DNA from 2 places in the Polaromonas sp. P1_E12 genome. Region 2 is predicted to be linked to the other one. Evidence: riboswitches for the same ligand, from Rfam matches in the RefSeq annotation. Region 2 holds a riboswitch; the other holds the start of a gene.
The links. Region 2 has a riboswitch for glycine ahead of gcvT (glycine cleavage system aminomethyltransferase GcvT). Riboswitches for the same ligand answer to the same signal wherever they lie in the genome.
Positions count from the first base shown of each region.

Region 1: another riboswitch for glycine. It lies ahead of AC1D13_RS09915 (D-amino acid dehydrogenase); the one in region 2 lies ahead of gcvT (glycine cleavage system aminomethyltransferase GcvT).

Region 1 is NZ_JBFUBB010000003.1:18,139-33,540, reverse strand. It holds gene AC1D13_RS09990 (CBS domain-containing protein) at 1-303, shown strand, start outside; gene AC1D13_RS09985 (CmpA/NrtA family ABC transporter substrate-binding protein) at 604-1,968, shown strand; gene ntrB (nitrate ABC transporter permease) at 2,105-2,968, shown strand; gene AC1D13_RS09975 (ABC transporter ATP-binding protein) at 3,015-3,812, shown strand; gene cynS (cyanase) at 3,859-4,302, shown strand; gene AC1D13_RS09965 (hypothetical protein) at 4,454-5,323, opposite strand; gene AC1D13_RS09960 (DUF1801 domain-containing protein) at 5,344-5,724, opposite strand; gene AC1D13_RS09955 (CBS domain-containing protein) at 5,774-6,781, opposite strand; gene AC1D13_RS09950 (gamma-glutamylcyclotransferase family protein) at 6,810-7,325, opposite strand; gene AC1D13_RS09945 (DUF2513 domain-containing protein) at 7,412-7,789, opposite strand; gene AC1D13_RS09940 (CaiB/BaiF CoA transferase family protein) at 7,977-9,209, shown strand; gene AC1D13_RS09935 (amidohydrolase family protein) at 9,259-10,314, shown strand; gene AC1D13_RS09930 (alpha/beta fold hydrolase) at 10,337-11,071, shown strand; gene AC1D13_RS09925 (thioredoxin domain-containing protein) at 11,068-11,550, shown strand; gene AC1D13_RS09920 (GrpB family protein) at 11,747-12,289, shown strand; glycine riboswitch at 12,480-12,601, shown strand; gene AC1D13_RS09915 (D-amino acid dehydrogenase) at 12,713-14,026, shown strand; gene AC1D13_RS09910 (DUF1737 domain-containing protein) at 14,120-14,326, shown strand; gene AC1D13_RS09905 (DinB family protein) at 14,326-14,841, shown strand; gene phnD (phosphate/phosphite/phosphonate ABC transporter substrate-binding protein) at 15,125-15,402, shown strand, end outside.
Region 2 is NZ_JBFUBB010000002.1:360,791-376,192, forward strand. It holds gene AC1D13_RS07540 (L-rhamnose mutarotase) at 1-133, shown strand, start outside; gene AC1D13_RS07545 (zinc-binding alcohol dehydrogenase family protein) at 156-1,166, shown strand; gene AC1D13_RS07550 (mannitol dehydrogenase family protein) at 1,180-2,328, shown strand; gene AC1D13_RS07555 (transglutaminase-like domain-containing protein) at 2,501-3,268, shown strand; gene AC1D13_RS07560 (sulfite exporter TauE/SafE family protein) at 3,280-4,035, opposite strand; gene gcvP (aminomethyl-transferring glycine dehydrogenase) at 4,037-6,931, opposite strand; gene gcvH (glycine cleavage system protein GcvH) at 6,990-7,355, opposite strand; gene gcvT (glycine cleavage system aminomethyltransferase GcvT) at 7,410-8,570, opposite strand; glycine riboswitch at 8,626-8,729, opposite strand; glycine riboswitch at 8,751-8,866, opposite strand; gene AC1D13_RS07580 (hypothetical protein) at 8,894-9,463, opposite strand; gene AC1D13_RS07585 (TRAP transporter large permease) at 9,536-10,813, opposite strand; gene AC1D13_RS07590 (TRAP transporter small permease) at 11,016-11,510, opposite strand; gene AC1D13_RS07595 (TRAP transporter substrate-binding protein) at 11,622-12,593, opposite strand; gene denD (D-erythronate dehydrogenase) at 12,686-13,711, opposite strand; gene AC1D13_RS07605 (acyltransferase family protein) at 14,025-15,038, opposite strand.

The sequences.
Region 1 (15,402 bases), on a different contig from region 2:
GAGGGCGACAAACTGCTGGGCGTCGTGACCGACCGCGACATCGTCGTGCGCGCCGTGGCGCAGGGCCTGGACGGTGACACGCCGCTGAGCAAGGTGATGAGCACCGACGTGCGCACCGCCCGCGAAAGCGACGACCTGGACACGGTGCTCGCCGAGATGGCTACCAGCCAGATACGCCGCCTGCCGGTGCTTGATGCCTCGGATGGCCTGGTCGGCATCATTTCGATTGGCGACATCGCGGTCAAGGGGCAGGACGAAGAAGACGTTGGCCAGTCGCTGGGCGAAATCTCCTCACCGGCGTGATCGCCCCCACCGCAGGGTGCCGGGCGGTGCCCTGCGCGGATTTGGTGCGGTGACGGCACCGCCGCGCCGCTGTGCGCAGGCGCGAAGCTGCTGAAGGTTCAAAAAAACCATTAAACGCCTGCGCCGGCGCACGAAAAGGCAGCATGCCGACTCCGCTGCGCCGGTTTTTGTAGTGAGTGCCCTACACCCTGTCATGGCATCCACAGCGAAATGCGGCACCTGCCGCGCTTTCGCCCCAATTGGCCAAAATTGGCCCGCTGCTTGCAAGACAGCCGCATCTTCCAAAGAAAGGTGCGCGCCATGTCTGACCTCTTTTCTCCCTACGACGCCGACCAGCCCCTGATGCTCAAATGCAGCTGCGGCAGGGACCACAGCGCGGCCGATCACCAGGCCGCCAATGCGTCTGCCGCCAGCCCGCAAGCGCTCTCGCACAGCTTCATGGAAGCCAGCCTGGTGAAGGCGCTGTTCCCGGTTGACAGCGTGCGCCGCCACTTCCTGCGCGCGGTGGGCGCCAACACGGCGCGCGCTGCGATTGCCTCGGTGCTACCGCTCGGTGCGCTGGAGGCCATGGCGCAAGACCGCGTGCCCCTGGAAAAGAAGGATCTGAAGATCGGCTTCATCGCCATCACCTGCGCCAGCCCGCTGATCATGGCCGACCCGCTGGGCTTTTACAAAAAAGAAGGCCTGAACGTCCAGCTCAACAAAACCGCCGGCTGGGCGCTGATACGCGACAAGATGATCAACAAGGAGCATGACGCCTCCCACTTCCTGTCACCCATGCCGCTGGCAATGACCATGGGCCTCGGTTCCAACCAGGTCAACATGAATGTGGCCAGCATCCAGAACACCAATGGCCAGGCCATCACGCTGCATGTGAAGCACAAGAACAACCGCGACCCGAAGAACTGGAAGGGCTTCAAGTTCGCCATCCCCTTCGAGTACAGCATGCACAACTTCCTGTTGCGCTACTACCTCGCGGAGAACGGCCTGAACCCCGACACCGACGTACAGCTGCGGGTTGTGCCGCCGCCCGAGATGGTGGCCAACCTGCGCGCCGGCAACATCGACGGCTTCCTCGGCCCGGATCCTTTCAACCAGCGCGCGGTGTACGACGAGGTCGGTTTCATCCACATCCTCTCCAAGGAAATCTGGGACGGCCACCCCTGCTGCGCTTTTGGCGTCAGCGACGAGTTCATCAAGCAGAACCCCAACACCTTTGCCGCGCTGTACCGCGCCGTGCTGGGCGCATCCTTCATGGCCAGCCAGCCGAAAGACCGCGACCTGATCGCCAAGGTGATCGCGCCTACGCAATACCTCAACCAGCCCGAGGCCGTGCTGCAGCAGGTGCTCACAGGCAAGTTCGCCGACGGTCTGGGCAATATCCGCAACGTGCCGGACCGCGCCAACTTTGACCCTGTGCCGTGGCAGAGCATGGCGGTATGGATGCTCACGCAGATGAAGCGCTGGGGCTATGTGAAGGGTGAAGTCAATTACAAACAGATCGCTGAGAAAGTTTTCATGCTCACGGATGCCAAAAAGCAGATGGCACTGGCGGGATTCAAGCCGCCTGAAGGCGCTTACAAAAAATTCAAGGTGATGGGCAAGGAGTTTGACCCTGCCAAGCCGGATGAGTACGTAAAAAGCTTCAGCATCAACAAGCTATGAGCCCCCACGGTCACTCACTTCGTGTAGTTCCCTGCCCCCCGAGGGGGCCGCTGCGCCTGCGGCCCGGCAAAGCCGGTTCCGCGGCCCCTGCTTGGTTTTCCTTGGAGCTCCATGCTCACTCACTTCCTGCTGCGCCATGAAATCCTTAAATTTGAAGGCGGGCCTGGTCTCGCTGCTTATCTTTTTCGCCTTTCTGGGCATTTGGTACGTGGCCACGCTGCCCGCATCCGGTACGCCGGCAGCCAGCACGGCGGGCCTGAGCGCCGAGCAGATCGAGTACCAGAAGATGATGGGCAAAGACCCAGGCAGCACCAAGACCACCGGCTTCCCGACGCTGGGCCAGATGGGTACGGCCATCTGGAAGCAGGTGTCCAACCCGCTGTATGACAACGGCCCCAACGACAAGGGCATCCTGATCCAGCTCGGCCATTCGCTGGCGCGCGTGGGCCTGGGCTTTCTGTTGGCGTGTGCGGTGGCCGTGCCACTGGGTTTTGTGATCGGCATGTCGCCGCTGCTGCGCCGGGCGTTTGACCCTTTCATCCAGGTGCTTAAACCCATCTCGCCCCTCGCGTGGATGCCGCTGGCGCTCTACACCATCAAGGACTCATCGATCTCGGGCATCTTTGTGATCTTCATCTGCTCGGTATGGCCCATGCTGATCAACACCGCCTTCGGTGTGGCTTCAGTCAAACGTGAATGGCTCAACGTGGCCAGCACGCTCGAAGTGAGCCCCCTGCGCAAGGCCTTCCAGGTCATCCTGCCGGCGGCGGCGCCCACCATCCTGACCGGCATGCGCATCTCCATGGGCATCGCCTGGCTGGTGATCGTGGCGGCCGAAATGCTGGTGGGCGGCACCGGCATCGGCTACTTCGTCTGGAACGAGTGGAACAACCTCTCACTCACCAACGTGATCTTCGCCATCCTGGTCATCGGTATCGTCGGCATGCTGCTGGACCTGGCCTTCGCTCAACTACAGAAGGTCGTCACTTATGTGGAGTGAGCCTATTGCGCGCGCCCCTGTCGCCACGCCAATGAAAGAACACAACATGCAGCAGGGATTCCTCAAGATCGAAGGCCTGAGCAAAGCCTTTACGCCCGCCCGGCCGGTATTTGCCGATGTGTCTTTTAGCATCAGCAAGGGCGAGTTCGTCTGCATCATCGGCCACTCAGGCTGCGGCAAGACCACCATCCTCAATGTGCTGGCCGGACTCGACAGCGCCACCGCCGGCCACATCTTCATGGAAAACCGCGAGATCGGCGGCCCCAGCCTGGAGCGCGGCGTGGTGTTCCAGAGCCACGCCCTCATGCCCTGGCTCACCGTGCGCAAGAACATCGCGTTTGCGGTGGTGTCACGCTGGGCCGACTGGACATCGGCACAAGTCAATGCGCATGTGGAAAAGTTCGTCGCCATGGTAGGCCTCACACCCGCCATCGACAAAAAACCGTCGCAGCTCTCAGGCGGCATGAAGCAACGCGTAGGCATCGCCCGCGCCTTTGCCATCCAGCCCAAGATGCTGCTGCTCGACGAGCCCTTCGGCGCACTCGATGCCCTGACACGCGGCACCATCCAGGACGAACTCATGGCCATCGTGCGCGAGACACAGCAAACGGTTTTCATGATCACCCACGATGTAGACGAAGCCATCCTGCTGGCAGACCGCATCCTCTTGATGAGCAACGGCACCGACAACGACGGCGTCTACGCACCCGGCCGCATCGCCGAAGAAGTCATCAACCCATTGCCCCGGGAACGCACCCGCGCCGGCCTGCACCACCTGCCCGGTTACTACGACCTGCGCAACCACATCGTCGATTTCCTCGTCACCCGCGCCAAGGCGCATTGACCATTCCCGCTTTTCACTTCACCCATCTCACATACAGGAGCAAACCATGAACCGCAACGACATCACCGAAAAAATCATCACCGTCAAAGTCAGCAAAGGCATCACCTGGGAGTCCGTCGCGAAGAAGGTCGGCCTCAGCAAGGAATGGGTTACCGCCGGCTGCCTGGGCCAGATGACCTTTGACGCCAAACAGGCCAAAGTGATTGGCAAGATTTTTGGCCTGACAACCGAAGAACAAAAATGGCTACAAGTCGTGCCGTACAAAGGCTCACTAACAACACCCGTACCCACCGACCCGCTGATCTACCGCTGGTACGAAATCGTGAGCGTCTACGGCACCACGATCAAGGAACTGATCCACGAAGAATTCGGCGACGGCATCATGAGCGCGATTGACTTCAGCATGGACATCGTGAGGCAGCCGGATCCCAAAGGGGACCGGGTGAATGTGGTGTTATCGGGGAAGTTTTTGCCGTACAAGACGTATTGACGTTGCTGGTGAGGCCTAGGGGTCTCTTGCCGGGAACCGGGCAAAGCAAAACGCATACATGTTCCACTTTGCTTCCCAATATTGGAGTTGAGCCATGCGCTGCTAACGCCGCGGGGTGGCAGCTTTCAGTAGCGTTACGCGTAGAGGTATGTCATCGATCGTTTACAGCCAACACCCATTGGACGCCACTGAGGTCCCTAAAGATACTCATTGAAATCAGAGAGAAAAACAATCGATATCTTTCCGTATCTAGCTCTACATAGTTTTGAAGCTCGCGCCTGTATGCGCCTCCAAGGAAGGCGCTCTCCCCGGCAGCGACTCGGACACTTTTTGCAAATCGAACCATAAACTCTTCGTTTTTCGAGGCTTGCAGATCTTCGAGTTGTTCCAGATTCTTCAGCAAATCAAACGACTCAAGTCGTTCTGGCTCACTACACGCGATTGAATGAGTTCCGGCCTTGGTATATGTGTTTCTGTGATGTCCAGTCAGCTCTGAGGCTTTTCTGAAATTCGTGTTTTCAATAAGACATCCGTTAATCTTGGCATCAACCAGATCGTTGACGTCCACCAATGCCGGCGAAGCATAGAGAATGAGTGCTTGGGAACCGAACTTTGCATCGATGTGCTCAAGCAAGGCCTGCTGCTCTTTGTAAACGTCGTACCTGAAATATTTCTGATTCCAGTGACTCCATTCAGAACCAAGCTTAGTAGTAATTAGCTCCGGTCTCTTGTACTGAAATAGGAGGTTTGCCTTGATACGAGGGATGTTCCGAATCTCTTGCCCCAGGTGATGCTCCATTTCGTCGGCGATGTCGCGTAGGTCCACACCTCCAAACGGCGGACGAAAGAAGAACGGGTGCCCCAGGCGCCGCCAAAGCCATCGATTTCGAGAGAAACCTGAAGCGTCTGCACCCATTCCGCCCTCTTGAACCTGACCAAATGGGAAGTAAACCACCGCCCTCCGGTCAAGCTCGTTATTGAAGTAACTCTCGAAAGTCTTCTCTTCGTAGCGTGGTTGCATTCTTGGAGTCCAGAGCGTTATTAGAGCTTGGTGGGGTCGCCGAGCATCTTGTTAAGCCGTACCGCTTCTTTGACAAGACGGCCCGACAAGGTGACGTTGACCTCCTCACCCTCATGAAACTCTCTCGTCGCCATTTCGTACTTGCCGCCGGGTTTTAACAACGGGTCTATCTCGCGAAGGCGTTGACCCCGCCAGAAGCCGAACAGCACGCGGGTTTCTTCAGCGCGGATCAACAGCACCGGCCCGTTCGACAAATAGACCAGGTGGCCCCACTTGATGACTTCATCCAGCGCGACGCCGCCCAGGACGGCGGCCCGTAGTTGCTCGACGGTGGCACGCTGCCAGCCGGACAGGGCAGTCACATATGCATCAGGGCTAGCGGCTGGAAGAGTCTTCTTCATCATGGCAAGTCCTAGGCCGTGCTTGTAGATTGAACAAGTGATCCTCCCATTAAGTAACGCCAACATCTCTTAAGCGCTTTAAGAAGTGAGCGAACTCGCGTAGAAACCTCAGATCGTCGTCTTCTAAGCCATCAGGATCAAAGTGCATGACGTCATTCCTAATGTCTCTCACGCGATTGAGGTGCGCGACGAAAGTTACTCTGTCAATTTCGATTTTGAGTTTTTTCCAATTTTTATCGCTCTCAACAAGCCGGATATATTCGCCAAATGTCAGATCTGCTGGAGTATCAATTTGACGGCCATCGTCACCTGGTGCTTTAGCAGCTATAAGCTCAACCTGCGTAAATTTGCCATGCAGCAATCGTCGAACTCCGTTCTCGATCTCACCTACAAGCAAGAAGGGCTCGGCGAGCAGGCGAAACTGCTCATTCAAATCGCTCGCTGTAACGATTCCGCAGATAGTCTTATCGTGAGCTTGAACAAGAACGTAATCGTTCGCAGCCACGACATATATCGCAGAAAACAATGGCTCAGCCGCGCTAAGTATCCTAGGCTCTTCCATGCAATCCTTAGCAGTGGCGATGGGCTTCTTAAGCGCTAACCTCATCCCAATCGTCTTCCAACTGACCACGCCCTTGACATCTCGTGGTCCAGTCATCACAGGAAGCTGCGAGAAGTCATTAGTCATCATCAACGTCGTTATCTGCTGCACTGAGGAATCAGGCGTAACACTGATCGGAGCCCGGTTTGCTGACGCCAGACTGCGAATCCTGTAAGTAGGATCTGATGCGGAGTCGTCTGCTACTCCCTGTGGACCTTGAACCTCGAGAGGTGCCTTCACAAACGCCACCTGGCCGTCGATATAGGCCCATTCAAAGTCCGGCGATGTTGTCAGGCCATGCCGCCTAAGAGCGTTGCGAATAAGACGGACGACGCGATATCCGCGCCGCTCCGCACCAAACCAAAGTAAGAAAGCCCGCACCGACTCTTTGGGCGGCGCTACGCCTCTCTTTAGTTGGTCGACGATCGCTGTAAGTTTTTCTTCGGCTTGAGCCATTGGTAACTCCTAGGTCTACGGCTGCGATTCAAAACTCTTGAGCTAAATCTGGATTGTTTGCAATTACCTGGGACACCACGTATCTGCGGTACTCTTCTGGAATGTTGTGTTCCTTCATGCCCTCTAAGATGTGCTGGACGTATTTCCTTGAGGTTTTTATATCGGACTTACGGTCTTTGACAACGTAAGTCAACGCCTCGACCTTCGATCCATCAACTTTTTGCAGCTGGATTGCCTGACGAATGTAGTTGGTACCCTCGCCTTCTATTGCATCCATTGATCGCCTGTTGAGCGTCTTCGCAGACTCTCGGGAGATAAGAAAATCAGGAATCTCATAGAGCACGCCAAATATGCATTGGCCGCTCTCGCTTGAAGCAATGTCAGCGGCCGCGCAATTATTTGTTTTGCTGAATACAGTGAATGCAAACTCGAAAAGATCTACGGACTGAGCAATACAGATTACTTTCGCGTCACCAGCTAATCTATCCGGGCTATTAAGGCGAGCGCTACACATGTTCGAGCCATACTGAAAAACGAGTGCCATCGATTCACTCCAATACACATATGATTTTTAATGCCTAAATCGACCGAAATACAAACGTGGCGTTGCATATTTTCGGTACGCAGCCATCAGCCCCCGAGTGCACCTTTCATCAGCGCTGCGGCTGCATCTTTCGCCACGGACTTCACGAGTTCAAATGTCATGGACACACCTTGCTCCGTAAACAGCTTTTTCGTCTTTGCCCACACTGTGTCACTTCTAATCGAATCCAGAAACTCATGCCCTTCCCAGGTAAGCCTCTGACCAAAAAAGTCTTTCACTTCTGGGCCCATCGTTTTCACCATCTGGCCGTTAACAAGACCCGCTTCTATAAGAAGGCTCATGTGGTATGAGATTTCTGACGCACGTTCTTCCGGGAATTGGGAAAGCTGAACCATTTCCGTAGGGAGACTGCACTCCTCTACTTTGGATAGAAGCTCGCGAATAGTTTCCCAGTTTCTTTTCATGGCAACTCCTGAGTTGTGGCCGCGCGCGCTTCTTCTAGCGAGCCGTTGGCAGTTTGACTATGGCAGCTTAGCCTAGGCAAGCAGTTCGGCCCATCCTCCAATCGGAGGGCTTTACGGCATTGAAAAGCTGCTCATATCCCGGCGTCCTGCGATCAGCGTAGCCCCAAGCAAAGTGCAAAATGGCGACATGAACTCCCTATCCGGCATCCGCATCCTCGACCTCTCCCGCGTACTCGCGGGCCCCTGGTGTACGCAGACACTCGCCGACCTGGGGGCCGACGTCATCAAGATTGAACGCCCCGGCACGGGTGACGACACCCGCACCTGGGGGCCGCCGTTTTTGAAGGATGCGCAGGGTGCGGACACCGAGGCGGCTTATTACCTGGGGACCAACCGTAACAAGCGCTCCGTCACCTGCGACATCGCACAGCCTGCGGGCCAGGCGCTGGTGCGTGAGCTGGCTGCGCATTGCGATGTGTTTGTGGAGAACTTCAAGGTTGGGGACATGGCGCGTTATGGGCTGGACTATGCGTCGCTGAAGGCCATTAACCCGCGCCTCGTGTACTGCTCGGTCACGGGCTTTGGCCAGAACGGGCCTTATGCCGACCGCGCGGGGTATGACTATGCGATCCAGGGCATGGGCGGGTTGATGAGCGTGACCGGCGAGCGTGACGACCTGGGGGGCGGGCCGCAGAAGGTGGGAGTGGCGGTGGCGGATTTGATGACGGGCATGTATGCGACGGTGGCAATACTCGCCGCGCTGCGCCATGCCGAGAAAACCGGCGAGGGCCAGCAGGTGGACATGGCGCTGCTGGATACGCAGGTGGCCATGCTGGCCAACCTGGGCGCAAACTATCTGGTGAGCGGCAAGGCGCCGGGCCGGGCGGGCAATGCGCACCAGAACATCGTGCCTTACCAGGTGTTTGAAGTGGCCCCGGCCGCGGATGGCAGCAAAGATCACTTAATCCTCGCGGTGGGCAATGACTCGCAGTATGCGAAGTTCTGTGCGGTGGCCAACATTCCGGAGCTGGCGACCAACCAGCTTTTTGCGAAGAACCGCGACCGCGTGCAGAACCGCGGCCAGCTGGTGCCGATCCTGGAAGCCGTGATGAAGACGCGCAGCAAGGCCGACTGGCTGGGAGCGCTGGAGGCGGCAAAAGTGCCGTGCGGTGCGATCAACAGCCTGGCAGAGGTGTTTGCCGACCCGCAGATTGAGGCGCGCAAGATGGTGACGGAGTGGAAGCACCCGGTGAAGGATGATTTGAAACTGGTCTCCAGCCCCATCCGCATGAGCGCAACACCGGTGCGGACCGATTTACCGCCGCCGCTGCTGGGTCAGCACACGGATGAAGTGCTGCGCGAGCTGCTGAACTATTCCGAAACGAAACTGTCCGAGTTGAAGGACGGCAAGACGATTTGACCGGCGGGCAAGCCTGCCCGGCATTCACCCACACAGGAGAACGCTTCGCATGATGATTCGACGCCGCATGATCACCACCATGCTGGGCCTGCCCCTTGGCGCCGCCTTGCCCGGGCTGGGTCATGCCCAGGCCATGGCCGACTTCGGGGTGCTGAAAGCCGGGTATGCGCAGCGCCTGAAGAAAATCCTTGCGGCAGGCGAGCTGCCTTATGTGGACATCGAGAGCTCCTGCAACCCCGGCAAGCTGGACATCGATTTCGTGGCGAAGAACATGGACGGGCTCAACATTGGCCTGATGGCTCTGTCGGCGGACATAGGCCAGGGCGAGTTTAAAAAGGGCGTGCGCTTCAACGCCCTGTCGGAGAAACTGGTTTCAGCCTATCCGGACCGTTTTATCCCCGTGGGGAACGGCGGCCAGCCGCCGGCGCTGACGGAGGCGCCCACCGAATTCATGGACGGCCAGGAGGCGGCCATCGAGAAACGGCAAATCATGTGCCTGGGCGAGTATGAGTTTCGCCACTACCCGTCGCCACGGCAGGTCAAACACGGCATGGGGGACGACCGCGATGTCCAGATCCCCATTGACGGCCCCGTAGGCCACCGCGTCTTCGCGCTGAGCGAAAGAACCGGCGTCGCTTTCCAGATCCACTATGAAATCGAGGACGACTTGCTGACGCCGCTGGAGGCCATGCTGGCGCAGTACCCCAGGGCCAAAGTGGTCTGGTGCCATCTGGCGCAAATCCGCTACATCGAGCGGGCCACGCGTTACAACGCGGCGTATGTGGACGGCCTGATACGGCGCTTCGCCAACCTGCATTTCGACACGGCTTTCGGCGACTCCGCTTCAATCTATCCCCTGAGCAACCAGCGGCATGCGCGCGTCTGGGGCAGCGACGGCGGGCTGGCCCGTGAATGGCGCGACTTGATAGTCGCCCATCCGAAACGCTTTCTGTCGGCGCTAGATCTGGGCGGAGACCGGATGGACCGCATGGTGTCCTATGACCAGAAGCACCGCTATTTCCTGCAGCAGCTGCCGGAGAATGTCCGGCATCAGGTCGCGTACCGCAATGCCTGGTCGCTGCTGTTTGGCGAAGAATTTGCCTGAAGAAACACACGGAGGTAAAGCGATGAAACACAATTTTGTTCTGGTGCACGGCGCCTGGCACGGCGGCTGGTGCTGGCGGCGGGTGGCGCAGGCGCTGCAGCTGGACCACCACAAGGTGTTCACGCCGACACTGACCGGCCTGGGCGAACGCGCCCATTTGCTTTCACCCACGATCAACCTCGACACGCACATCAACGACGTGATCAACCTGATTGAGGCGGAAGAGTTGCACGAGGTGACGCTCGCGGTGCATTCCTATGCCGGCATGATCGGCACGGCTGTCACTGACCGCATGCCCGACCGCATCAAGCACCTGGTGTATGTGGATGCGGTGGTGCCCAAGCCCGGCGAGAGCTGGAGCAGCACGCAGGCCAGCGCCACGCAGCAGCAGCGCATGGCGGCGGCGCAGGCTTCACCCAGCTTCAGCTTTCCGGCGCCCGACCCGGAGGTGTTCGGCCTGCACGATGCCGACCGCGAATGGGTGAAGCGCCGGCAGACGCCGCACCCCGGCAATACCTACCAGGCACCGCTGGACTTTGATGTGAAGCGTGTGGCCGCTGTGCCGCGGACTTTCGTCAGTTGCACCGAGCCCGCACTGGCCACGATTGAACCCAGCCGGCTGCGCGTGAAGGACGCCAAGTTCTGGGACGGTGCGTGGCTGCCGAATTCGCGCGTGGTCGAAATCAAAACCGGCCATGACCCCATGATCAGCGAACCGGCTGCGCTGACGAAGATTTTGCTGGAAAGCGCTGAATGAGCCAGGTGGGCCGCCGCCAGTTCACTGCCGCGCTGGCAGCCGGGCTGGCCGTGCCCCAGCTTGCGCTGGCCAAAGACACGGCCTTGCCTGTGCCGGCCTCTTTGCCGGCGGCCGCTGGAATCGCCGCCCTTAAAAATGAGCCGCTGGTGCTGCTGGTCAGCCTGCCTGGCTGCCCCTTCTGCGAACTGGTGCGGCGCAATTACCTGTTGCCGGGGCAACGCGATGGCAGCCTGCACGCCTGGCAGCTCAACATCAGCGACCGCGCGACGCCGCTGACCGGCTTTGACGGCCAGGTGACGACAGCCGCCGCGCAAGTCGCGGCATGGAAAGCCGGTTTCACACCCACCGTGCTGTTTCTGGGCCCGGCCGGGCAAGACCTGGCGGAACGGCTGGTTGGCCTGGCATCTACCGACTTTTATGGTGCCTATCTGGAAGAGCGACTGGCCCAGGCGCGCAAAGCTGTGCTGGCTCTCCGGTAAATGAAATGCAGACCGCCTCATTCGCAGCCGCGGGACTTCTAGTTGCTATTGTTTTAATAGCTGCTCGCGCAATATTTGATTGGGCTGAAGGCCTTTTTGATGCTTAAAACCGCCCCAAAAATAGCCCCGCAAAGGATTCTGGCGTGTCGCACAGCGTTTTTTGCCCCTGCACAACAACCTGCCAGCCGTCACGCGCATGACTGACCAGGAATCGCTGCTTGCCGCTATCCACGAGGAAGTGGTCTTGCAGGCCTACAACCCAGCCTGGCCCCAGCAGTTTGTGGCTGAGCGGGACCGCCTGCTTGCGCTCTCCCCTCAGCTGCCGGCCCGCCTGATCGACATCCAGCACATCGGCAGCACAGCCGTGCCCGGCCTGGCGGCCAAACCGGTGATCGACATGCTGGCCGGTGTGGAATCAATCGCGGCGGCTGAAGCGCTTCTGGCGCCGCTGTGCGCCAACGGTTACACGACCTCCGCTGAATTCAATGCCTCGCTGTCTGACCGCAAATGGCTGATGCGCTGGGCAGAGGGGCGGCGCACGCATCACCTGCACCTGGTGGTGCACGGCGGCGAGGTGTGGGCGCAGCGCCTGCGTTTTCGCGACGCCCTGCGGTCGGACCCTGCGCTGGCGGCGCGCTATGCCGCGCTCAAGGCGGAACTGGCTGCCAGGCACCCGGGTGACCGGGAGGCCTACACCGATGCCAAAGCCGCGTTTGTGAGCGCAGCCAGCAAAGGCTGAGCCTCCCTGCTTCCTACTATTAAGCCGCTGAATCAACCCGCTAGACCTGTACTGAACGCCGCATTCACGCTTGGCAAAACCGGCTTCGGTGGTAAATTCAAACCCGTTCAAGCAGGAGAGCGCTGCCCCACAAGGCAGCCACCGAAGGCGCAAACTTCCATAATCGCTCAGGTCCCGTACTGCCCGGAACACACAGCCGTCTGGAGAGACGCCGCACGCAAGGTGCAGCGCACCGAAGGAGCAAAGCCGAAGCTTGTGATCGACATAAAAGCAACGGCTGAATCTCTCAGGTAACAAGGACAGTGGAAGCGGCCGCAAGCATGTGATGGCTTGGCGGTTGCCACGATTCTTCCGATTCAACAGCAACCCCTGGCACGGCGCTTGCGCAACTGCAATGTTCTGCTTGAATGAAAAGGAATCGCCATGAAAGTCATGGTTTTGGGGGCTGGTGTCACGGGTATCACCACGGCCTGGTATTTGGCGCAGCGCGGCCATGAGGTGACAGTGGTGGAACGCCGCAACGCAGCCGCGATGGAAACCAGTTTTGCCAACGGCGGGCAAATATCGGTGAGCCATGCGGAACCCTGGGCCAACCCGGGTGCGCCGCTCAAGGTGTTGCAATGGCTGGCGCGTGAAGATGCGCCGCTGCTCTTCAGGCTGCGCGCCGATGTGAACCAGTGGCTGTGGGGGCTGGAGTTTTTGCGCAACTGCACGCCCGCGCGCACGGCACAAAACATCAAGCAGATCGTGAACCTGGGCATGTACAGCCGCGGCGCGCTGCAAAAGCTGCGCGCCGAGCTGGGCCTGCTGTACAACGCGCAGACCAAAGGCATCCTGCACTTCTACACCAGCCAGGCCGAGTACGACGCGGCGCAGGAACCCGCGCGCATCATGCGCGAGCACGGCTGCGAACTCGACATGAAGACGGCCGACGAATGTGTGGCGATTGAGCCCGCGCTGGCACAATGCCGCGGCAGCATCGTGGGCGGCAGCATGACGCCCAGCGATGAATCGGGTGACGCCCGCGCGTTTACCGCTGCGCTGGCCACGCGCTGCGAGCAAGCCGGTGTGAAATTTTTGTACAACACCACGGTGCTGGGCCTGGATGCCGCAGAGGGGCAGCTGAACGGCGTGCAGGTGGCGATGGGCAGCGGCGAGGCCGGTGGCAAGGTCGAGATGCTGAAAGCCGATGCGTACGTGATGTGCCTGGGCGCCTTCAGCGCGCAGTGGGCCAAAGTGCTGGGGCAAAGCCTGCGTATCTATCCGGCCAAGGGTTACTCGGTCACGCTGCCCGTGATCAACGAGGCGGCGTCGTACCAGGTGAGCCTGACGGATGACGAGTACAAGCTGGTGTTCTCGCGCTTTGGCAACCGCTTGCGCATTGCCGGCACGGCCGAGCTTAATGGCTACAACACCGAGCTGAACCTGGTGCGCTGCAACGCCATCGTGCGCCGTGTAAAACAACTCTTTCCCGACATGACGGACGGCGAAGGCGCGCAGTTCTGGACAGGCCTGCGGCCGGCCACGCCGAGCAACGTGCCTTACATCGGCAAAAGCAAGGCCTCCAATGTCTTCCTCAACACGGGCCACGGCACGCTGGGCTGGACGCATGCCTGCGGCTCGGGCGCGGCGATTGCGGACATCGTGAGCGGGCGCGTGCCGGAAGTCGACTTTGCGTTTACGGGGATGGCGGCGCCGGGGCGTGTGATGGCATTGCCGGGAATGGTGAAGGCCTGAGCAAGGCCTGAAAGGCGGGTCTGAAGCACGGGGTTCTGCAGCAGGTGGGCGGAAACGGTAATATCGCCCTCCGTTCATCAGCTGCTTGCCGCCATGACATCACCCGCCACTACGCCCCCCGACGGTCTTCCCACCTACAGGCTCCTTACCGGCCCTGACGACGCGAGCTTTTGCCGCCGGGTGAGTGAGGTGCTGGCGCTGGGTTACGAGCTTTACGGCTCGCCGGCGGCGACCTTCAATGGCGAGAACGTCATCGTGGCGCAGGCGGTGCTGTGGCCTTCGCTGCGCAAGGCCGGCTGATGAGCCCAGCCCAGCCCCTGAACCCCGCAACGCTTCAAGCCATGGCGGATTTCCCGCACCAGCTGGAGCAGTTTTACGACGCAATTCCTGAAAGCCACAAGGCTTGGACGCCGCCGTCGTGGGAAGGCATTCCGAGCGAACACTTCACGGCCATTGCGCAGGTCTGCCACATCAGGGACATCGAGACCGACGGCTATCACGTGCGGTTTCAGCGCACCTTGTCGGAAACCAGCCCCGTGCTGGAATCACTGGACGGCTATGTACTGGAAAAGGAACGCAACTACGCGGCCGCTGATGCGCAAGAGGCCATCGCGGCGTTTCGCGCGGCGCGCACCCGGACGATGGCCATGCTGTCGGGCATCACGCCCGGGCAACTGGGCCGCACGGCGGAATTCGAAGGTTACGGTGCCCTGACGCTGCGCAGCCTGGTGCATTACCTGTGCAGCCACGACCAGCAGCACCTGGCTGGGCTGCAATGGCTGCTCGGGAAAATCGACGCCTCCCTCGCCGCTTGAGGCGTCCGCCGCCCTGCCGCATAGCACACGCGCCTTGGGCGCGGTATTCGCCGCCTCCCAGGCGCTTAGAGGTTGCCAGGGCCGTCTTTTCAATGAAAAAACAACAACCTCTGAAGCAGATACGCTGATTTATGTCACGAAGGTATTCATTCGAATGTAACAAAAAGTTCGTTTTGAGGCGCCGTCATGCACACTGATTGGGCTGGGAACGCGGTTTGTGCGGCCAAGGGCACACAAACAGCATTCCTACGTATCTGTTTCATAGACAACTGGAGTGATCAACATGAAGTTTTATCTGCGCCATGCCGCAATATTGGCCAGCGCCGCTTGCGCCCTGGGTTCAGCAACAGCCCAGACCGACGAGGCGAAGCCTGCACGCAAGGCGAAAGCAGCGGCCGCTACCCCCGCGCCCGAAAAATATTCCGGCCCACGCGAAAAAATGGTCGTGGCCATGCCCAAGACCTATGGCAAGAGCGAAACCATGGCCTTGTGGGGCGACTACTTCAGCCACCTGTCACGCTGCGGAAACATCGACCTGCAAAACGCGCAAGGCGAATCGAT
Region 2 (15,402 bases):
CATGGCCGCTATCGCCGCTGATGCTGAGACGCAGCGTTGGTGGACCCTCTGCGGCCCCTGCCAACGCCCCCTTCAAACCCGCGGCCCAGGCGAGCACTGGGCCGCCATGGAATCCGTATTCCACATTGACTAACCACTTCCACCCAAGGACATCTATGCTGACAGTCATTTGCGAAACTCCCGGCGTGCTGCGCACGGTCGAAGGGGCCATGCCCATCCGCAATGAAGGCGATGTGCTGCTGCGCATCCGCCGCGTGGGGGTGTGCGGCACAGATCTGCACATCTTCACCGGCAAGCAACCCTTCCTGGCCTATCCACGCGTCATGGGCCACGAGATCGCGGGTACCGTAGAGGAAGCTCCAGCGGACGGCCCCCTTCAGGCCGGCGACAGCGTCTTCGTCATGCCTTACCTGTCGTGCGGCCGGTGTGTAGCCTGCCGCCAGGGCAAGACCAACTGCTGCGTCCACATCCAGGTGCTGGGCGTGCACCGCGACGGCGCCTTCACAGAGTATCTCAACGTACCCGCGCAGTTTGTGCGCAAGGCAGAGGGTGTCTCACTGGACCAGGCCGCCATGCTGGAATTTCTGGCTATTGGTGCCCACGCTGTACGTCGCGCCGACGTGCAGCCCGGCCAGCGTGTACTGGTGGTAGGGACGGGCCCCATCGGCATGGCTGCCTTGCTATTCGCCGGCCTGCGTGGTGGTCAGGTCACAGCGCTGGACACGCGAAAGGAGCGGGTGGAATTCTGCAAACAACACCTGGGGGCGCATGCGGGTGTTGTGATAGGTGACAACGACCTGGACGAGCTGCGCGCACTGACCGATGGAGATTTTTACGATGTCGTTTTTGACGCCACGGGCAACGCAAGGGCCATGGAGCGCGGCTTCCAGTTCATTGCCCATGGCGGCAAGTATGTGTTGGTGTCGATAGTGCTGGACAATATTACGTTCGCCGATCCGGAGTTTCATAAACGCGAAGCGACGCTGCTGGGCAGCCGCAATGCCACCATGGAAGACTTCGAAACGGTGCTTGAGGCGATGCGGGGCGGCAAAATCCCCACCGCAGCACTCAACACTCATCGCATGGCCCTGGCCGATGTACCCGCCCAGTTCGCCACCCTGCTGGACCCCACGCAGGGCGTCGTCAAGGCGCTGATCGAATGCTGACCGGAGTCTCCACGTGAGCACGCCCATCCTCCAGTTTGGCACCGGGCGCTTTCTGCAGGCGCATGCGGACCTGTTTGTGTCCGAGGCCCTGGCCCAGGGCCAGGCGCTGGGCGGCATAACCGTGGTGCAGAGCACAGACAGCCCGCAGAGCAGCGCGCGCGCCGCGGCACTGGCACATGGCTACCGCGTCGAATTGCGCGGCATGCAACATGGCCGGCGTATCGAGGAAACCGTGCAAGTGAACGCAGTACAGGCCGTCTGGCATGCCCGCCGCGACTGGACACTGTTGCGCGATGCCATGGCTACCACCGTGCAGGTCATCATCTCCAACACCGCGGACATGGGCTATGCACTGGACGACTCCGACACCGCGGCGCTGCTGCGTAGCCCGACGACGACGCCGCCGCCGCGCAGCTACCCGGCCAAGCTGGTGGCGCTTCTGCACCACCGCTGGCAGCAGCAGCCGGAGGCTCCCCTGACGCTGTACCCCTGCGAACTGGTCAACCGCAACGGGGACACGCTGCGCAACCTGGTATCCACGCTGGCACAGAGCTGGGGCGTTACGCCCGCCTTCCTTCGCTATGTGCGGGAGCACTGCGTGTGGGTCAATTCACTGGTGGACCGCATCGTGTCGTCTCCGCTGGAACCCGCCGGTGCAGTGGCCGAGCCCTATGCGCTGTGGGCCATCGAACGCCAGCCGCGCATGGTGCTTCCTTGCAGCCACCCGGCCATGGTGGTGACGGATGCACTGGCCCCCTTCGAGCAACGCAAGCTCTGGCTGCTGAACCTGGGCCACACGATATTGGCCGAACGCTGGCAGCTGCTGGGCGGTGCTGCTGACATGACCGTGATGCAGGCCATGCACACCCCGGCGCTGCGCACCCCGCTGGAGGCCGTGTGGGCCGACGAGGTGCTGCCGGTATTTGACGCCGAGGGCACAGGCCCCGAGGCCCACGCCTACCTGGTGGAATTGCGCGACCGCCTGCTCAACCCGTTTCTGGAACACCGTCTGGCCGACATTGCCAAGGACCACGCGCAGAAGAAGCTGCGCCGCCTGGCACCCGTGCTAGAGCGCGCCGTGGCGCTGCAACTGCCCATCGCACAGACCCAGCTGCGCAATGCGTTAGCTGAAACCGGAAGCACCCTGGGCACTGGTGCCTGAACCACCGGCTGGTCACCTGCGTTTGATGACATGCTGCGGCGCAACATCCGACGCCGCGAGCCCTCATGCCAGGGGCCAGTCCCTCAGCGCCCGGGCGTGGAACGGAAATTCGCCGCAATTGCGCCTCCGGGGTTACGATGCGTAAACCATTCACTCCGTCGGTGGTTCCATGGTGGCACTTGCCGCACAATTCGATTCGCCCCGCCGGCTGCATCAAAGAGCCAGCGACCGGCCGCAGGACTGGCTTGGCACAACGCCCCTGCTGGACCTGGACGACACCAAGCTGCGCCTGAAGGCTCGCTCGATTGTCCAGCTGTGCCGCACCGACCGGGACAAGGCACTGGCTATCTATCGCTTCGTCAAGCGCCTGCCTTATACCAAGCGGATCAAGCTGCAGTACCCGACCGCCCGCGACGTACTTGAGGCGCGCGGAGGCGACGGTGACGACAAGGTGACGCTGCTGATCGCGCTGATGCGCTCCGCCGGCATCCCGGCCCGTGTGCGCTACATGGAGATGCGCGGCGAGATGCTTCGCGGCCTGATCCCGCGGGCCACGCCGGCGGCGCGGCCGCTGGCGGAGTTCTGGCTGGGCCGTTGGGTGCGCACCGACACCTACATCTTCGATGCCGAATACGTGGCTGCGGCGCTCGAACGCCTGAAAGCGAACGGCTGGGAGTGCGGCTGGGGTATCCACATCAATGCCCAGCTTCTGTGGGACGGAAAGAACGACGCCTTCCTCGGCGGTGTGCCTACCGAGCAGGACCCCATGCTCACGCGGCTTCTGTGCGTGGTGAGCGATCCTCTGGAACTGGTGTCGGCATCCCTCGGGGGCAGCGGGCTGCGTTACCGTCGATCACTGCGGGCCTTGCAATGGAATGCGCTGGCTCCGACCATGATTCGGGCCATTCGTGAGCTGCGGGCCGGCTCGCGTTTTTATTGAAATGACAGGCCCTAGCCCATCCGCCGCAGCAACTCCGGCACGGATGACACCAGCATCGCCACGCCGGAGCAGGTCAGCAGGCTCAGCACCAGTCTGCGAAAGGCCAGGTCGCTGATGCCCGTGTAAACACGCCCGCCCAGCCAGGCGCAAATGAGCGCAGCAGGCGCCACGATGGCCAGCATGGGCAGCGTTTCGCGCGTGACCAGGCCGGCGGCAACATAGCTGGCCATGGTGACGGTCAGCACGGCCAGATTGAAGTTCTGGATGACGGCGCGCTGGGCACTCTTTTCGTAGCCGCGCAGGGTGCACCACAGTGTCGGAATCACACCGCTGAAACCACCCAAGGCCCCCATGAAACCACCGGCAACGCCAATCGTGCCGTCGGCGACGCGGCCCCCATGGTGAATGCGCGGGAGCTTGCCCGAAAAAAGCATGGCCGGGCACCATAGCGCCAGCAGCATGCCGAGAAACAGCTTGAAGAGCTGGACGTCAAGTTGCGGCAACAACAGCAAACCCAGCGGGAGCCCCAGCAGGCCGCCGGCCAGAAACGGCAGCAGGCGCTTCCAGTCAGTTGTGCGGCTGACCGTAAAGGCCGCCATGACCTGGCCCGTCAGGCCGCCGAACACCGCCATGACAGCCGCCAGCTTCGGGTCTATAGCCCAGGCCCAGAAAGACATGGCGACAAGGCTGAAGCCAAAACCCGACAGGCCCTGGACAAACCCCGCTGCCGCCGCCCCCGCGACGATCAGGATGATGTGAGCGTCCAACTCAGGCGTAATCACTCACGGGCACGCAGCTGCAAAAAAGGTTGCGGTCGCCGTAAACGTTGTCGACGCGGCCCACCGGCGGCCAGTATTTGACCTGCTTGAGCGAGGCCAATGGGAAGGCGCCGGTTTCGCGGGAGTAAGGGCGGTCCCAGTCAGCGCCCATCAGGCTGGCCGCGGTGTGCGGCGCATGCTTGAGCGGGTTGTTGTCTTGCGGCCATTGGCCAGCTTCGATTTTTCGGATCTCTTCGCGGATGGCGATCATCGCGTCGATGAAACGGTCCAGCTCGGCCAGGGTTTCGCTTTCGGTCGGCTCGACCATCAGGGTGCCGGGCACAGGGAAGCTCAATGTGGGCGCGTGAAAGCCGTAGTCCATCAGGCGCTTGGCCACGTCTTCGGCGGTGACGCCGCTGGTTTCCTTGAGCGGGCGCAGATCGAGAATGCATTCATGCGCGACATGGCCATTCTCGCTGGCGTATAGCGTGGGGTAGTGGTCCTTGAGGCGCGAGCTGATGTAGTTGGCGCTCAGGATGGCGACTTCAGTCGCCTGCGTCAACCCTTCTGGTCCCATCATGCGGCAGTACATCCAGCTGATGGGCAACACCGCTGCGTTACCCAGGGGGGCCGCAGAAACCGCCCCCACGCCGTTGACGGGAATGCCGGCCGTGGCATGGCCGGGCAGGTAAGGCACCAGGTCAGCCACCACGCACACCGGGCCAACGCCCGGGCCGCCGCCGCCGTGCGGGATGCAAAAGGTTTTGTGCAGGTTCAGGTGGCTCACGTCGCCGCCGAACTCGCCCGGCGCGGCCACGCCCACCAGTGCGTTCATGTTGGCGCCGTCCACGTAAACGCGTCCGCCGTGGCTGTGCACCATGGCGCAGAGCTCTTTTACCTGGGTTTCGAACACGCCATGCGTGCTGGGGTAGGTGATCATCACGCAGGCGAGGTTGGCGCTGTGCTGTTCGCACTTGGCCTTGAGGTCGGCCATGTCGACATTGCCCAGCGCGTCGCAGGCGGTCACGACGACGGTCATGCCCACCATCTGGGCGCTGGCCGGGTTGGTGCCGTGAGCCGACGAAGGGATCAGGCAGATGTTGCGATGACCCTGGCCTTTGGCTTCATGAAAGGCCTTGATGACCAGCAGGCCCGCGTACTCGCCTTGCGAGCCGGCGTTAGGCTGCAGGCTGATGCCTGCATAACCCGTGGCTTGGCACAGCCAGTCGCGCAACTGCTTGTCGAGTTCCGCATAGCCCTGCAGCTGGTCTGCGGGTGCGAAGGGGTGAATGTTGGCGAACTCCGGCCAGGTGATGGGAATCATCTCGCTGGTGGCATTGAGCTTCATGGTGCAGCTGCCCAGCGGAATCATGCTGCGGTCCAGTGCGAGATCTTTGTCGCTCAGCATGCGGATGTAGCGCAGCATGCCGGTTTCGGAGTGGTGGGTATTGAACACCGGGTGCGACAGGAAGGCGCTGGTGCGGCGCAGGCCGGCGGGGATCAGCGACTCGATGCCCTTTTCGAAAGCGCTGACCACGGGTACGGTCTGGCCGGGCCTGGCGAAGAAGGACCAGAGCAGTTCGATGTCCTTGCGGCTGGTGGTCTCGTCCAGCGACACGCCCAGGTGATTATTCAAGCGAAAACGCAGGTTGGCGCCCGCCGAACGTGCGCGGTCAGCTATCAAATTGGTAGCGTCACCCGTCTTCACCGTGACGGAATCGAAGGCGCCTGTGTTGGTGATTTCATAGCCCAGCTCTTTGAGACCCTGCACGAAGATGGCCGTATAGGCCGCCACACGCTCGGCGATGCGCTTGAGGCCTTGCGGGCCGTGGTAGACCGCGTACATGCTGGCGATGACGGCTGGCAGCACCTGCGCGGTGCAGATGTTGGAGGTGGCTTTCTCGCGGCGGATGTGTTGCTCACGGGTTTGCAGCGCCAGGCGGTAGGTCGGGTTGCCGTGGCTGTCGATGGTCACGCCGACCAGGCGGCCGGGCAGCGAGCGCTTGAATTCGTCGCGGCAGGCAAGGTAAGCCGCGTGCGGCCCCCCGTTGCCCATGGGCATGCCGAAGCGCTGGGTGTTGCCGAGCACGATGTCGGCATCCCATTCACCGGGCGGGGCCAGCAGCGTGAGCGCCAGCAGGTCGGCCGCAACGCAGAGGGCTGCGCCATCGACATGCGCCTGGCCGGCCAGCGGGCGCAGGTCATGGATGCTGCCTGTGGTGGCGGGGTATTGCGCCAGCACGCCGAAGTAATTGCCTTCGGCCATCAGTTGCGGCACCGTGACGGCTGCCGTGCTGACCTTCACCTCGATGCCCAAGGGCTTTGCGCGGGTCTGGATCACCTCAATTGTTTGCGGGTGGCAGTCGCCTGCGACGATGAAGACATTGCTTTTGCTTTTCACGCTGCGCTTGGCCAGGGTCATGGCTTCGGCGGCGGCGGTGGCTTCGTCGAGCATGGAGGCGTTGGCGATCGGCATGCCGGTCAGGTCGCAGACCATGGTCTGGAAGTTGATCAGCGCTTCCATGCGGCCCTGCGAAATCTCAGCCTGGTAGGGCGTGTAGGCCGTGTACCAGGCGGGGTTCTCGAGGATGTTGCGCAGGATCACGCCCGGCGTGTAGGTGCCGTAGTAGCCTTGGCCAATGAAGTTCTTGAACACCTGGTTCTTGGCCGCGATGGCTTTGAGCTGCTTGAGCGCGGCCGCCTCCGTGACGGGGGCCGGGATGGCCATGGCGGTGCTGCGTGCAATCGAGCGTGGAACAATGCCTTCCACCAGCGCGCGGCGCGAGGCCGAGCCCACGATGCTGAGCATGTGGACTTCGTCGGCGTCATCGATGCCGATGTGGCGGGCGATGAATTCGGCAGGGTTTTCAAGATCGCCCAAGGGCTTGGCGGATTGCATCAACATGTCGGGTCCCGTGTCAGGCTTGGCAGCCAGGAGTCAGAAAAAAGAATTGGTCAGAAAATCAGACAGCGAAGGCGGTGTAGCGGGTTTCGTCCATCAGCGCGTCAAGCTGCGTTGGGTCGGACAGCTTGACTTTGAAAAACCAGCCGGCGCCCAACGGGTCGCTGTTAGCGAGGGACGGGTCGTCTCTTAGGGCTTCGTTGATTTCGGTGACTTCGCCACTCAAGGGCATATACACGTCGGCCGCGGCCTTGACGGATTCGACAACACCGGCGGTTTCTTTCTGGGCGAAGGTGGTGCCGACAGCCGGCAGGTCCACAAACACCACATCGCCCAGCGCATCCTGCGCATGCACGGTGATGCCGACGGTGGCGACGTTGCCTTCAATCTTGACCCATTCGTGGTCTTCGGTGTATTTGACGGTCATGAGGTTCTCCAGGGGTTGAGTGAGGTGAATAAAACGGGGAGCTTGATCTGGTGCTTAACCGCGGTAGTAGCGGGCGGGAACGAAAGGCATGGCGGCCACTTCCATGGGCACCGGCTTGCCGCGCACGATGGCGTTCACGCGTGTGCCCAGCGCAGCGAACTCAGGTTTGATGTAACCCATGGCGACGGGCTGGTTGATGGTGGGGCCCAACAAACCGCTGGTGACTTCGCCGATAGCCATGCCGTCGGTGCTTTGCAGTTCGGTGTGGTCGCGTACAGGAACGCGCTCCAGCGCCACCAGGCCGATACGCTTGCGGGTGAGCAGGGCGGGGTCGGCCAGCTGGGCCAGAATTTTGTCTGCGCCAGGGAAGCCGCCGGCACGCGCGCCGCCGGTGCGGCGAATCTTTTGCATGGCCCAGTTGAGGTTGGCTTCCACCGGCGTGGTGGTGGTGTCGATGTCGTTGCCGTAGAGGCACAGGCCGGCCTCCAGCCGCAGCGAATTGCGCGCGCCCAGGCCGATGGGCTTGACTTCAGGTAGCGCGAGCAGTGCGCGTGCGAGTGTGTCGGCTTGCGAAGCCGGCACCGAGATTTCGAAGCCGTCTTCGCCGGTGTAGCCGCTGCGGGTGATGAAGCAGTCGCAGCCGGCCACGCTGAAGCGGCCGCCGGTCATGAATACGAGTTTTTCGACACCGGGCGCCAGGCGCTGCAAGGCAGTGACGGCCTGTGGGCCCTGCAGCGCCATCAGCGCCATTTCCGGCATGGGGATGACTTCGCAGCGCGAGCCGATCTTTGCCTGGATGTGTGCAATGTCGCCGACCTTGCAGGCGCCGTTGACGATGACAAAGAGGTCGCCGCCGTTGGCGTAGTCGCGGTTGAAGAACATCAGGTCGTCGATGATGCCGCCGTCGTCGTTCAACAGCAGGCCGTAGCGCTGCTTGCCGGCGGGCAGGTCGATCACATCAACGGGTATCAGGGATTCCAGCGCGACTGCGGCATCAGCACCCACCAGGCGTAGCTGGCCCATGTGGGACACGTCAAAAAGGCCGGCAGCCTGGCGTGTGTGGTGGTGTTCCGCCATCAGGCCCGCGGGGTACTGCACCGGCATCGAATAGCCCGCAAAAGGCACCATGCGCGCGCCAAGCTCCACATGCAGGTCATGCAGGGGCGTTTTCAACAAGGTTTCGGGGGCGGCGGAAGAGGTGGACGAATCGGACAAGGCATTCTCCAGGGGGCAAACACGGTCATGGCAAGAACTTGTTCTCAATCCATGGGCTGCCCCTGCTGTCCACTTTACCTGAGAGATTCACCCGGCGATGCAGGCTTGCTCCTTCGGTGGGCTGCCCGTGAAAGGCGGCCTCTCTCCAGTAGGGAACGCCTTGCCGCGTGGTGCGCCGCAGGGCGGTTGCCAGTCCTTTTGCCTGAGCGTTCAGTGCTACTCAAGGGGGGTGCCCCCAGGGTGCTCGTGCGCCTTCGGCGGTTTTCGCGAGGAAAACTCTCTCCTGACACCGCTGAGTGTAACGGAAGCCGCTGTCGGCTCGATCAGGCGGCCTGGTGCTGCGGCAGCAGCATGGCGATGCGCTCGCTGATGGAGTCGGCGCGCTCGTGGCCCGCGATTTTTTCGATTTCCTCGATCATTTCGCGCGAGGCGCTGAGCATGGTCTCGCGGTCTTTGGCATTGCGCAGCGCTTCGCGAAAGCGCTCGGCCATCTCCGGGTTGCGCCGGGCGAACATGCGTTCGCAGATGTCGAACAGGAACATCCGGGTTGTGGCAAGCGAGCGCTTGCCTTCAAATTGATCGGCAGAGACCTGAATGGCCTGGGTGGTTTCGGGGCTGGGAAAGTTCTGTAACTGCGCCGGCGTGAGTGTTTGGGCGGGTGCAGGCGCAGGGTTTTTTGCCGGCGCGGACGTCTTGCCGGGATGGGCTTCCAGAAAGCCGTCGCGCAAAAGGCGCAGGGCAATGGCTTCGCCGTCGCCCTCAAACAGCGGGCGGAAGTCCTGGGCCGACTTGCTGCCGTCGGCCATCAGCAGCAGGGTGCGCTCGCGCTGGCCTAGCGTTCTCACGCCGGGCTTGAGCTCGGCACGGGCGCGGTCGGTTTTGTGGAGCTGCATGGATTTCATCCTGAAATGAAACCCCGAGCATGGCTGCTGAAAATGACAGCCTCGTGAATCCCGTCCGAAAAGCTATTTTGCGTAGACGAGATCCCGCAGAGCTAGCGACAGCTGCGGGACGTAAGTGACCACCATCAGGCAAGCCAGGATGACGAGCACAAAGGGGATCAGGTGGGTCACGATGCGGTCCAGCGATATCCTGGCGACGGTGCAGGCCGCGAACAGGTTCACGCCGAAAGGCGGTGTGATCATGCCCAGGGCAAGATTGACCACCATCACCAGCCCGAAGTGCACCGGATCGATGCCGAAATGCACAGCCACTGGCGCCAGGATGGGTGCCAGAACAATGATGGCGGCGCTGGTTTCAATGAACATGCCGATGATGAACAGCGCCGCGTTAACGCCGAGCAGGAAGAGGGCGGGCGATTGCAGCACTGCTTCCAGCCAATGGCCTATGGCGTCCGGCACGCCGGCCCGGGTGATCAGAAAGGCGAACAACCCGGCATTGGCGATGATGAACATGATCACGGCGCTGGAGAGCACCGATTTGCGCAGGATGACGTACAGGTCGGCCGGCTTGATTTCGCGGTAGATCACGGTGCCGACGACCAGCGCATAAAACACCGCCACCGCCGACGCCTCGGTCGGCGTGAAAATCCCGCCGTAAATGCCGCCCAGAATAATCACCGGCATCAGCAGCGCCCAGCTGGCCTGCCAGGTCGCCTTGCCAAAGCTCAGGCGGCCGTCGCCGTCGTGCTTGCCCCAGCCCTTCCAGCGGCAGTACAGGTGCACGAACAGCATCAGCGCGCAGCCGATCAAAAGCCCCGGGCCGAAGCCGGCGATGAAGAGTTCTCCGATCGAGACCTCGGCGCTCACGCCGTAAAGAATCATGGGGATGGATGGCGGAATGATCACGCCCAGTTCTGCGCTGGTGGCCTGCAGGGCTGCGGCGTAGGCGGTGGGGTAGCCGTGCTTGATGAGCGCCGGGATCAGGATGGCGCCTATGGCGAAAGTAGTGGCCACAGAAGAGCCCGACACGGCCGCAAAAATCATGCAGGTCAGCACGCAGGTCATGGGCAGGCCGCCCTGGACGCCGCCCACAATGCTTTTGGCGAACTCGACCAGGCGGCGCGAGATGCCGCCGGTTTCCATCAGGTTGCCGGCCAGGATGAAGAAGGGGATCGCGGCCAGCGGAAACTTGTTGATCGAGGAGAACATCTCCTTGACTGAAATCAGCATGTTGGCGTTGGACGCCTGGATACCGAAGATGGACGCCAGGCCGATGGAAACGGCCACGGAAACGGTGAGTGCAAAGCACAGCACCATGGTGGAAATCATTACCGCGGTCATACTTGGCCCCCACGCTTTTCACTTCGTGTAATGCGCGAGGCCTTGCAGGCCGCGGCTCGCGAGACGCTTCGCCTCTGTCGCCCGTCCAAGCCTGCGCAGGCAGGCTTGGAGCCGCGGGCTCCAGCCCCTCTGGGGCCGCGCCTGCGGCCCGGCAAAGCCGGTTCCGCGGCCCCTGCTTGAAGGTGAAATCCAGTTTTTGTTCTCATTGTGCGGTTTCCAATTCATTCCGCTGTGGGTCGATCAGGTTGCCGATGATGCCGATCACGCAGAACATGCCGCCGACAGGCATGGCCACATAGCCCCAAAACATGGAAATGGATTCAAGGCCGGCCATGGACTGCACACGCCCGCGAAGGGAATAGTCCCAGCCCCACCAGACGATGACTGCGACGAGGAACAGGGCGGCGAGGCAGACCAGCCAGTCCAGCACCCGCCGGATGCGAGGTGGGCTCCAGCGATAGAGTACGTCCACGCTGACCATGGCGCCCTGGCGGAAAGCCGTGGGAATTCCCATAAAGACCATCCAGATCAGGCTGAGGCGGATCAGAATTTCACTCCACTCTGCAGGCTGCTCGAAGACAAAACGCGTCAGGATCTGGAACACGCCGAGCCCCGATGCGATGACCAGCATCACGCAGGCCACCAGCATGGAGAAGCCGGTGGTCCACCGTTCAAGTTGGAGAAATACTTGTTTCATGGATGCGCCGATACATGAGGAGAATTGAAAATTTCAATGAAAACGCCCGCAGACCAATGGTGGCGGGCGCAAGTAGCTACAAAAAAAGTAGCAAAATAGCTGCGGTACGGTTTACTTGTAGTTCCTGATCGCGTCGATGTTGGCTTTGCCGAACTGCTTTTCAAATTCGGCGTTGACTGGCGCCAGCGTTGCCACGAACTTCGCCTTGTCGACGTTTTCGATCACGGTCATGCCTTTGCTGCGCAGCTCGGCTACACCGTTGGCATCGTCCTGGTCCACGCGGGCCCGGTTCGCCTTGGTCGCTTCCTTGGCAGCGTCAATGAATGCCGTCTTGTCGCCAGCACTGAGCTTGTCGAAAGCTGCCTTGTTCATGACAAAAATACAGGGTGAATAAACGTGACCGGTCAGTGAAAGGTGCTTTTGCACCTGGTCGAACTTGGCGGACATGATCACAGACAGGGGATTTTCCTGGCCGTCGACCGTGCCTTGCTGCAGCGCCGTGAACACTTCGGGAAAGGCCATGGGCGTGGTGATGATGCCAAGGCCTTTGTAGGCGGCGATGTGCACCGGATTTTCCATGGTGCGCATCTTCAGTCCCTTCAGGTCCTCCGGAACTTTCACATCCCGCTTGCTGTTGGTCATGTGGCGAAAGCCGTTCTCGGCCCAGGCCAGCGCCTTAAAGCCCTTGGCATCGAATTTGGTCAGGAGATTCTGGCCGATGGGGCCGTCCAGCACGGCGCGTGCGTGCGCCTTGTCCCGGAACAGGAAGGGAACGTCGAGGATCTTGGTCTCGGGGACAAAGTTGGGTACGGGGCCGGTGGAGGAGAGGGCCAGCTCCTGGGTGCCCAGCTGCACGGCCTCGATGGATTCGCGTTCGCCGCCCAGGGCTCCGTTGTAGAAGGTCTGGACTCTGTAGCGGCCTGCTGTGCGTTTCTCGACTTCTTTGGCAAAGGTGTCGATGGCAATGCCCTGATGCGAATTCTGGGCCGTGGAAATGCTGATCTTCATGGTGGTCTGTGCATTTGCAGACGCCATGAATCCCGCTGCGAGCGTCATACCGATAATCAGTTTTGAAAGCTTCATGTTGTTTGTCTCCGTTGGGTGATCGGGCCGGGAATCCTGTGGACGACTGGGGCCGGTCCCGCATCAGGATTTTCCGACCATAAGCACACGCATTATTGCCGCGATGCACCAGCGGTTGTGCTCGGGTTTTCGCTTAAGTACGCCGCGATGATGCTTTCAAAATCACTGTCAGGCACCAGGCCCAGCGACCGCGCGCGTGCTGCGTCGATATTGGCCGGCCAGTTGCCCACGATTCCTGCGATGACGGGGTCGTACACCCAGTCGATCAAATCCGCCACGTTCTTTCCTGCCACCCGTGCCAGGGCTTGCGCCATTTCGCCGACCGTGGTCTTGAGGGCCGGCAGATTGACGGCTGTGCGGGCACCCCATTCGGTGTCGCTGGCTTGCGCAGCGCGAATCAATCCCTCAACCGTACGGCCGGGTGACGCAAGAGCCACGGCCGTTTCGGGCGGCACAGGGCACTGCGCCCTGATCCCCGCCAGGGGTTCCCGGATCATGCCGCTGAGAAAGCTCGATGCCGCACCGTTGGGTTTTCCGGGCCGTACGCTCACGGTCATCAGGCGTACGTTGCGCCCGCGTATGAAACCCTTGCGCGCGTAATCAGCCACCAGTTGCTCGCCGATAAATTTCTGGATGCCGTAGCTGTTCTGTGGTGTGGGCAGCGTTCTGTCATCGATGACCGCCGGGAGTGGTTGCTCGGGTGAATTGCCAAACACTGCAAGCGAACTGGCGAATACGACGGTGGGCGATGTATTCAGGGCACGGCACGCCTGCAGCAGCGCACGCGTGGCGTCGACATTGCTGCGCATCCCAAGGTCGAAATCCGCTTCGCATTCACCGCTGACCGCCGCCGCCAGATGGAATATCAGCGTGTCTTTTTCTGTCACCACGAGTGCTTGCGGATGACCGTCTTCCAGCAGCCGGTTCAGATCGCCGGTGATGGTTCGAATGCGGTTGTCCGCGGCCAGCGCGGCCGGGGGCGCCACCCTGTCAACCAGTGTCACTGTCCGGATGGTTTGCGGTGCGCTGCCCGCAAGAGCCAATTGCCCCGCGTCCAGAAGTTGCCGGGCCAGCCTGGCCCCGAGAAATCCGGCGCCACCGGTGATGACGATATTCATGGGTATGTTGTCTCCATTTTTTGTAGGTTACTCGCCTGCATGCCCGCACCGATCCGGTTGCCTGCGGTATGTCAGGCAGTTTAGTTCGAAGGAGGAGTCGTTCCATGCAGCCGACAGATGGTGCCGGTTTGGAAGGTGCTTGGAGAAAAAGACATCGTGCAACTCCCGGGGGGGGCACGGCTCCTGCTCCGACATTCGAGCCGTTCAGGATTCGCCGCGGCGGCAGAGTCAATGATTGGGGCGCCAGGACGCCGCCAGTGATGAGCGGCTTGGCGCCAGAATGAAATGGGCCGCTGGTCCGAGCCCCGATCCTTCAGGCTGCTACCACGGGCTTCGGATTGGGTTTCGGCTTGCCCGGCACAGTTCCCAGCAGCCACAGATTCAGGCCTGCGTGCCGGCTGATAAGCAGCGCGGATACGACGGGGCCAGCAATCCCGGCGGCGAGTCCCAGCGTCATCAGGACATAGGTGTCCGTGATACCCAGTTTCCTGAAGGCGATACGGCTCGCTGCCGTAAAAAAAACATGCAGCAGGTAAATCGCAAATGAGAAAGATCCAATGTAGGCCAGGGGCGCGAAACTCCAGCCACTCCGCAAAAGAAGAAAGGCACTTGAGACACCGAGCGCCAGTGCGGCGACAGAACTTCCTTGCTCGGAAAATTGCGGAAAAAGCATGGCCCCGGTAGCGGCGCAAATAAATACTGCCGCTGCCACAAGCCGGGCCTTTGGCGTTCCGATGTCAAATCGTTTGCAGGCAAGCCCGGCCAGGAAAAAAGGCAGAAGGTAAACAGCGCCGCGGGCGGCGAAATAGTTGGGGGGGCTGAAGTAGTCAAACAGCACCGCGCTGAGCGCCCAGGCGACCGCAAATCCGGCCGCAGTAGAAAGTGCGTTGAGGTGTTCCAGCAGCAGAACGACCAGGAAGACAATAAAAAGCGCTTCAAGAAACCAGAAGTGCCCCACGGGCTCAATGTGCAACAGCCACCACTGGTTGACCGATGAGTTGGCGCCTGGCGTGAAGGCCTGCACGACGGCAAAAATAGTTCCCACCGTAATCAGGGGGAGCAGCAGCCGCCGGACCTTGCCTTTAATGAATTCAGCAGCATTGCCTTCATAGGGGCGAAATGCATACACATAGCCTGAGATGAAAGAGAAGAGCGGCATGCGGATATAGGCCAGCCCTTCATTGAACATCTGCAACCAGTGCCCCTCCGGAACCTTCAGGCCCACTGAGGGCGTATCCCCTACTACATGAAACAGAACCAGCAAGATGCAGGCGATGCCTCTTACCGTATCCACTTCCATGCTGCGCTTCATTTTCTTGCCGGTCATCAGCCTTGCGTTCCTCTTCTTGTTTCTTTGCTGTCTTGCTCACTGCAACTGCGTGCACAAATTATGTGCGCAGCGTAGCCAATAGCTGCCACGGCTGTGCGCCAAAAGAAAGCAAACTGTTGCAAGCCGTATCGTTTTGCGAAGCAACTGCCATCAAGCGCACAGCTGTTACGTAGTTGCAACCAATACGCGCGGGGTCTGACACCTCAATTGCATGCCTGCCACCCTACACTGAGTCGTCTTGTTCCTACATCAACTGTGCCGTCTTTGGTATTGCGACTTATACCAAGCTAGACGATTCTCAGTGGGCCCCTTCTGCCACGCCTGCACACGCAGGCAGGGGGCAGAACAAAACACAGGAAGT